Regions from separate parts of the Priestia sp. P5 genome, predicted to be linked through region 2. Evidence: a T-box and tRNA genes for the amino acid it is inferred to sense, from the RefSeq annotation. Region 2 holds a T-box; the other holds one or more tRNA genes.
The links. A T-box is a leader RNA that pairs with one kind of tRNA and senses whether it is charged. The one in region 2 lies ahead of ileS (isoleucine--tRNA ligase), so its partner is inferred to be a tRNA-Ile.
Positions count from the first base shown of each region.

Region 1: it encodes a tRNA-Ile, which carries the amino acid that the T-box ahead of ileS (isoleucine--tRNA ligase) is inferred to sense. The anticodon was not compared.

Region 1 covers NZ_JAKWFJ010000001.1:374,912-379,124, reverse strand. Annotated here, with positions in the region: gene MMB69_RS01950 (MFS transporter) at 1-828, opposite strand, end outside; gene sodA (superoxide dismutase SodA) at 958-1,566, opposite strand; tRNA gene MMB69_RS01940 (tRNA-Ser) at 1,764-1,856, opposite strand; tRNA gene MMB69_RS01935 (tRNA-Ile) at 1,868-1,944, opposite strand; tRNA gene MMB69_RS01930 (tRNA-Asn) at 1,948-2,022, opposite strand; tRNA gene MMB69_RS01925 (tRNA-Met) at 2,063-2,136, opposite strand; tRNA gene MMB69_RS01920 (tRNA-Asn) at 2,138-2,212, opposite strand; gene MMB69_RS01915 (DUF456 domain-containing protein) at 2,275-2,760, opposite strand; gene MMB69_RS01910 (hypothetical protein) at 2,811-2,993, opposite strand; gene MMB69_RS01905 (DUF1189 domain-containing protein) at 3,108-3,890, shown strand; gene MMB69_RS01900 (MFS transporter) at 4,042-4,213, opposite strand, start outside.
Region 2 covers NZ_JAKWFJ010000001.1:614,058-618,270, forward strand. Annotated here, with positions in the region: gene MMB69_RS03195 (YggT family protein) at 1-115, shown strand, start outside; gene MMB69_RS03200 (YlmH family RNA-binding protein) at 166-939, shown strand; gene MMB69_RS03205 (DivIVA domain-containing protein) at 1,024-1,518, shown strand; T-box leader at 1,588-1,808, shown strand; gene ileS (isoleucine--tRNA ligase) at 1,880-4,213, shown strand, end outside.

The sequences.
Region 1 (4,213 bases), 240 kb from region 2:
AATAAACCTTGAGGCAACATAGTATCCTACAAATGCAACCGCTGAATTCACCAGTCCATATGTTCCTAAAGCTAATTCACTTCCCGTCGTAATAAATACCATGACGGATACAACAAAAATGAACGTACCTTCACGCAACCCTTGAAAGAAATGAGCCTGCAATATTCGATTCCAGTCTTTATTGACTTTTCGTTCAGCCCATACTTCTTTAAATTTGTATACTCCTTCCGCTGCGCGTCTTGTAATAAAAAAACTAAGCACAACGGCACCGATAAACAATAGCAGCGATACACCAAACACAATTTTATACCCAAGTGATTCATACAAAGCGGAAATAACAAAGCCCGCTCCTAAAGGACCAATCATCCCTGCAAAAGAGTTTAAGATCCCTAAAAATCCGTTAAAAAAGTCTCTTGTATCAGGTTCTGTAATTTCAAAAGTTAGCACATTAAAAGCTAGCCAATAAAAGCCGTATCCTATACCCAGCAGTCCACCAAGCAATACTAAATACTCGGCTGCGTTAGCTCCACTGACTAATACAGCGATATAAAAAACAGCTAAAAAAGATACACCTAACCTTAAAACTACAACCCGGTCAATTCGTTTGGCCCATTTACCTGCTAAAATAAACGTAAGCGGCTGAAGCACCACTACCGCTAAATTATAAATAGCGAGATCCGAAAATTCGCCTGATTGTTTCCACAGATAAATGTTAACAAACGAATTGGAAATTGAAATAGCCAAGGCATAAAGACCGCCTATAATTAAAAGCAAAAGTAAATCTTTACTAACTTCTACATCTCCAACTACTTTTTTTAATAAAGGCATATCAAAAAACTCCTTTTCTCTTCTACACCTAGTGTGTGAAAAAGAAAAGGAGATATGTAAAAGAATTGGAAAACAAAAAAGCCAGTAAAGGTAATAATTACTTTACTGGCTCTTAAATACGTCTTTAGCTTATTTTGCAGCGTCGTAACGCTTAGCAACTTCGTCCCATTTTACAACATTAAAGAATGCTGAAATGTAATCTGGACGGCGGTTTTGGTAATTTAAGTAGTAAGCGTGCTCCCAAACGTCTAGACCAAGAATTGGCGTTTTGCCTTCCATTAATGGGCTATCTTGGTTTGGTGTGCTTGTTACTTCTAATTCGCCGTTGTTTACAACTAACCAAGCCCAGCCAGAACCGAAGCGAGTTTTAGCTGCATTTGCAAATTCTTCTTTGAATTGATCAAAGCTGCCGAATTTGCTAGCGATAGCGTCCGCTAATTCACCAGTTGGAGCACCGCCGCCGTTAGGGCAAAGGATTGTCCAAAATAATGAGTGGTTCGCATGACCGCCACCGTTATTGCGTACTGCTGTACGGATATCTTCAGGAACAGCATCTAAGTTTGAAATTAACTCTTCAATACTTTTGCTTTCTAAATCCGCTTTGCCTTCAACAGCAGCGTTTAGATTTGTAACATATGTGTTGTGATGTTTGGTGTGGTGAATATTCATTGTTTCTTTGTCGATATGTGGTTCCAGTGCATCGTATGCATAAGGTAGTTCTGGTAATTTGTAAGCCATGAATAATTCCTCCTTCAAAATATGTAAGCATTTTGGCGCAAAAGCACCATATACGTTTAGATTAGCAAATTTACCCTACTGTTTCAAATAAAAAGTTCCTAATCCATGATTTATATTTACCTAATTCCCATTCGCTATTCTTTTAAACATAAAAAAAGCTTCTTTTTCTCAAAAGAAGCTTTGAATAGACAATAGTATGGCGGAGGAAGAGGGATTCGAACCCCCGCGGGCTTTAACACCCCTGTCGGTTTTCAAGACCGATCCCTTCAGCCGGACTTGGGTATTCCTCCAACCCTATAAATGGTGGACCCTGCAGGACTCGAACCTGCGACCGGACGGTTATGAGCCGTCTGCTCTAACCAGCTGAGCTAAGGGTCCACATGGCTCCACAGGTAGGACTCGAACCTACGACCGATCGGTTAACAGCCGATAGCTCTACCACTGAGCTACTGTGGAACAGTATGAATTATGTATGTCACAAATGCAAATTGGAAAATAGCGGCGGAGGGGATCGAACCCCCGACCTCACGGGTATGAACCGTACGCTCTAGCCAGCTGAGCTACACCGCCATGGCTCCACAGGTAGGACTCGAACCTACGACCGATCGGTTAACAGCCGATAGCTCTACCACTGAGCTACTGTGGAACAATATAACATTTACTAGCGACATTAAAAATTTAACATGTTTCTAGCCTAAAGTCAATATATTATTTTAAAACAGCGTATAAAAAATAGGCAATCATCAGCAGTTGAATAAATCCTTTTGAAATAGCGCCACTAAAAAAGCCAATAACCGAACCTACTCCAATTTTTACTGCGTTGCTAATTGTGGTCCGATGAACAATCAGTTCTCCTACAATCGCTCCGATAAACGGCCCTAAAATAATTCCAAATCCCGGAATGACAAACGGACCCACAAGCAGCCCAACTGTACTTCCCCAAACACCTGCTTTAGTGCCTCCGAATTTTTTCACACCAATAATATTAGCTATATAGTCTGCTAAAAAAAGTGCGACAACTAACAATCCTTGTATCACCCAAAATAACCAGCTATAGGAGCTAAAATCATAAAATAAACCGTATATAACAAATCCTAGAGCTACAAATAGCACGCTTGGGATGATGGGATAAACCAACCCAACAAACGATACAACAAAGCTAATGATAATTAATGCCCAACATAAAATAGCCATGCCCGCACCTATCCTTTTTATTATTACTATTTATCATACAATAATCACTCCTATAAAGAAAGACCTTGCACGACGAGTCCTTCCTTTATTTTACTTTCGAATACCTCTTCAAATAATGATTTTCGATTGTACATCTGCAATATTAACAGCACGGTCCTCAAGCTGCCCGTAATATCCCCAAAAACAATGACGGCAAAACCTGTACATATACGCATAAGATGTGCTTGTGACAAAACGCTCCACCGCATCATTGTAATTGGTAACGGTTTCTAAAATCTATTGTAAACCTTAAATTTTCGCTATAAAATAAGGTATAATCAGAATCTTCAATAAGAGGAGGCTTTACAATGAGCATGCTGAAAAAGATGGCATGGAGTTTTACTTCCTTCAAAAAAATAAGGTCGCTTCGCTTTGAGCATACGAATAAAACAATTGGCTTTGTGCTGTTTTTAACATTTATTTCTTTGCTGCCTACATTTTTCTTTATGACTTTGACGATTGTAAACGGCTATCATATCGCTACTACAGATCTTCCAAAATCTGTTTCTTCTTTTTCTATTTCAAACTCACAGCTTACGTCAAGTCAACCTTTCACAAAAAAAGTAAACGGTACCGCTTTTATCTTAAACCCCTCACAGTCTATTGAACGGTTTCATTCCCCTGCTCATGCAATTGGTTTTTTAAAGGATGGAATTTACATCACGACTAATTCACAAACACAAACGTATTCATATGAGTTGCTAAACTGGCACCATAAAGATAAAAATGAACTGTTAAACTTGCTGCACGAACAAAAATTTTCTCTATACATACTTGTCCCTATCGCTATGCTTTTACTGTACGTATTAACATCTGGACTAAACTTCCTTTTTATTACCTGCCTTGCTTATCTTGGAAAGCTGATTGGACTCATTACTAAAAAGCAGCTTCCTTTTAAGCAGCTGTGGGCACTGAGCGCTTATAGTACGGTAGCCTTCACGCTGCTTTATACGCTCTTTGAAGCTTTTTCTTTGTCTCTAGCAACACATAGCTCTCTTTACTGGATAGGAACGTTCTTCATTTACTTGTTGCTCGTCACAAGGGTTCCTATAAGAAAAAAGATAAAACCTAATAAAGCGATTGAAACATAACGAAATGAATCCAATCAACCGCTAGAAGCACCTACATACATAAAATCTATGTTTACCCTGCCAATAAAAAGCTCCGAACGAATTTGATTCTTGATCAAGAATCAAATTCGTTCGGAGCTTCTTCAACTAACATACTTTTGTCTCAGCCTCTTTATTTCTGTACAACTTTTCTTCTTCCCATTGCAGAAGAAAAAATTTTCAACTGATACAAAACCCACAAACCTCCTGCTGTGAGCAGAATAAAGCTATAAACAAACATCAGCCTTTCAGTATGCATCCACACTTCAAAAACGACAGGTCCCAACGCTACTCCTAAAAATCTC
Region 2 (4,213 bases):
TAAAATCATTCCGCCGATTGGCATGATTGATATTTCACCTCTTGTTGCAATCTTTTTACTACGATTTGCGCAAGCAGGGGTACGTTCACTTCACAGTATGGTTGGATTTATTTAAAAAGGAATCGCTGGATTCCTTTTTTACATACCAATAGTAGGAGTAATAATATGTCTATTTATGAACATTTTAGGCAAGAAGAACATGGATTTATTGACCAGGTTCTTCAGTGGAAAGAAGATGTCCTACATCAATACAGCCCAAAATTAACGGACTTTTTAGATCCAAGAGAACAGCAGATTGTGACGGCTATTGTCGGGACTGAAGGAGAGGTTCAAGTTTCATTTGATGGTGGACAACCGTTTGCTGAACGCAAGCGTGCGCTGCTATATCCGGATTACTATGTACCTCAAAGCGAAGATTTTCAGTTGTGTATGTACGAGCTCAATTATCCTAAAAAGTTTGTGACAATTGAACATCCTCAAGTTCTTGGTTCGGCGATGTCTTTAGGACTGCGCCGTTCAAAATTTGGAGATATTTTGGTCGCGGGAGACGATATTCAGCTTGTAGCTGCAGAGGAAATTTCTTCCTATATTGAGATGAATTTAACATCAATTGGAAAAGCCAAAGTTTCACTTTCTTCTATTCAAAGAGAGCAGCTGCATGTGGTAAAAGAAGAGCTGATTGAACACGTTTATACAGTTTCTTCAATGAGGCTTGATGTTTTGCTGTCGACTATTCACAATTTATCAAGACAAAAAGTCCAGCCGTTTATTGCAAATGGAGCGGTAAAAGTAAATTTTAAAGTCATTGAACAGCCGTCTTTTGAATGTCATGAAGGTGATATTTTGTCGCTTCGTGGCCACGGCAGAAGTCGTATCGTTTCACTTGAAGGCAAAACCAAAAAAGAAAAATGGCGAATTGTTGTAGGAAAGCAGAAATAAAGAAATCTACTAGCAGGAAATTTTAAAAATATGTCGAATAAACCATTACTAATGATGTAATGAGACAACACGGAGGTGGCCTAGATGCCTTTAACCCCTTTGGATATTCATAACAAAGAGTTTAATCGCGGGTTTCGCGGATATGATGAAGATGAAGTAAATGAGTTTCTTGACCAAGTAATTAAAGACTATGAGCTGGTAATGCGTGATAAAAAGGAGTTAGAAGGAAGAGTATCTGAATTAACAGATCGTCTTGGACATTTTACTAACATCGAAGAAACGTTAAATAAATCAATTTTAATTGCTCAAGAAGCAGCGGAAGATGTGAAGCGAAACGCTGAAAAAGAAGCGAAGCTCATTATAAAAGAAGCAGAAAAAAATGCGGACCGTATTATTAATGAAGCACTGTCTAAGTCTCGTAAAATTGCGATGGACATTGAGGAGACGAAAAAGCAGTCTAAAGTATTTAGAACTCGTTTCAAAATGTTAATCGAAGCACAGCTTGAAATGTTAAACAGCGATGACTGGGATCAGTTGATGGATTATGAGATGCCAGCGCTAGAAGAAAAAATTGACTAGTCAAGACATCATCTTGACTTCTCACGTTTTGTTGTCATATAATTTGGTAACAGATGAAATTTCATATCAAACAGTACGGAGACAGGGAGAGTAGCTTTTTTAGTTTGTCAAAGCGAATCGAGGATGGTGTGAGCTCGATAACAAACAAAAAAGTGAAAATCACCCTAGAGTACCATTGCTGAAATGATGATAGTAAGCAGTGGCGGTTTATTCACGTTACGAATGCAAAGAGGATTTGCGTGCAGCAAATCTACTAGGGTGGTACCGCGGGAGACCTTCTCGTCCCTTTTTGGGATGAGGAGGTCTTTTTGTTATGGTACAAAAAGATATGAAATTTACGTTTTTTTTTGGAGGGTAAAACATGGAATATAAAGATACATTATTGATGCCAAAAACTGAATTTCCGATGCGTGGAAATTTACCGAACCGCGAGCCTAAAATGCAAGAACAGTGGGCTGAAATGAACATTTATGAAAAAGTACAAAAACGTACGGAAGGCCGTCCGCTATTCGTCCTGCATGATGGACCTCCATATGCCAATGGCGATATTCACATGGGACATGCCTTAAATAAAATTTTAAAAGATTTTATTGTTCGCTATAAGTCGATGTCAGGCTTCTGCGCACCTTATGTACCAGGCTGGGATACACACGGCTTGCCAATTGAAACAGCTTTAACAAAAAATAAAAAAGTAAACCGCAAAGAAATGACGGTAGCTGAGTTCCGTAAGCTTTGCGAACAGTATGCTTGGGAACAAGTAAACGGCCAGCGTGAGCAGTTCAAGCGTTTAGGCGTACGCGGAGATTGGGATAATCCATATGTAACGCTTCAGCCGCAGTACGAAGCGCAGCAAATCAAAGTGTTTGGTGACATGGCGAAAAAAGGCTACATCTACAAAGGGTTAAAACCTGTGTACTGGTCCCCTTCAAGTGAATCTGCTTTAGCAGAAGCGGAAATTGAATACTATGACAAGCGTTCAGCTTCTATTTACGTAGCGTTTAATGTGAAAGATGGTAAAGGTGTGCTTGAACAAGATGAAAAATTCATCATTTGGACGACAACACCATGGACAATGCCAGCTAACCAAGGGATTGCTGTCAATCCTGAGCTTCAGTACAGCGTAGTTGAAGCAGACGGAGCAAAATATGTAGTGGCAACTGAACTGATTGAAACAGTTGCTAAAGAAATTGAATGGGCTGAATATAAGACACTTCGTACAGTAAAAGGTTCAGAACTTGAACGCGTGGTAGCTGAACATCCAATCTACAAGCGCGATTCTTTAGTTGTTCTTGGCGATCACGTAACAACGGATGCTGGTACTGGATGTGTTCATACAGCACCGGGACACGGGGAAGACGACTTTATCGTTGGTCAAAAATACGGTTTGGAAGTTCTTTGCCCAGTCGACAGTAAGGGTCATATGACGAATGAAGCACCAGGATTTGAAGGGTTATTCTATGATAAAGCGAATAAGCCGATTACAGACAAACTAGAAGAAGAAGGCGCGCTGTTAAAATTAAGTTTCATTACCCACTCATACCCACATGACTGGCGTACAAAGAAACCAACAATTTTCCGTGCAACGGCACAGTGGTTTGCGTCTATTAAAGATTTCCGTGAAGATTTATTAAAAGCAGTAGAAAAAACAAAATGGGTGCCTACTTGGGGTGAAACGCGACTTTATAACATGGTGCGTGACCGCGGAGACTGGTGTATTTCTCGCCAACGTGCATGGGGCGTGCCGATTCCGGTATTTTATGCTGAAAATGATGAGCCAATCATTACGGACGAAACAATTGAACACGTATCAAATCTATTTAGAGAACATGGATCAAACGTATGGTTTGAGCGTGAAGCAAAAGACTTGCTTCCAGAAGGCTTTACTCATGAAGGAAGCCCAAATGGCCGCTTCACAAAAGAAACAGACATCATGGACGTATGGTTTGACTCTGGTTCTTCACATCAAGCTGTTCTTGAAGAGCGTGAAGACTTACAGCGTCCGGCTGATTTGTATTTAGAAGGTTCTGACCAATACCGAGGCTGGTTTAATTCAAGTCTTTCTACAAGTGTAGCTGTAACGGGTGAAGCACCTTATAAAGGGGTACTTAGCCACGGATTTGCTTTAGACGGTGAAGGTCGCAAAATGAGTAAGTCATTAGGAAACGTTGTAATTCCAGAAAAAGTAATGAAACAACTAGGTGCAGATATTTTACGTTTATGGGTAGCTTCTGTAGATTACCAAGCTGATGTTCGTGTATCTGATAACATTTTAAAACAAGTAGCAGAAGTATATCGTAAAATCCGCAACACGTTCCGTTTCTTACTAGGAAACTTAGCGGACTTTAATCCAACAACTGACGCTGTAGCCGTTGAAGACCTTCGTGAAGTAGACCGCTACATGCTTGTGAAGCTGAACAAATTAATTGATAAAGTGCAAAAATCTTATGATTCATATGAATTCTCAAGCATTTATCACGCAGTGCATAATTTCTGTACAATTGATATGAGTTCATTCTACTTAGACTTCGCAAAAGATGTATTGTACATCGAAGCAGAAAATAATGTAGAGCGTCGCAGCATTCAAACGGTCCTTTATGAAACGTTATTATCGTTAACGAAATTAGTGTCTCCAATTCTTTCTCATACAGCAGACGAAGTATGGGTTCACATTCCAAATGTAAAGGAAGAAAGCGTG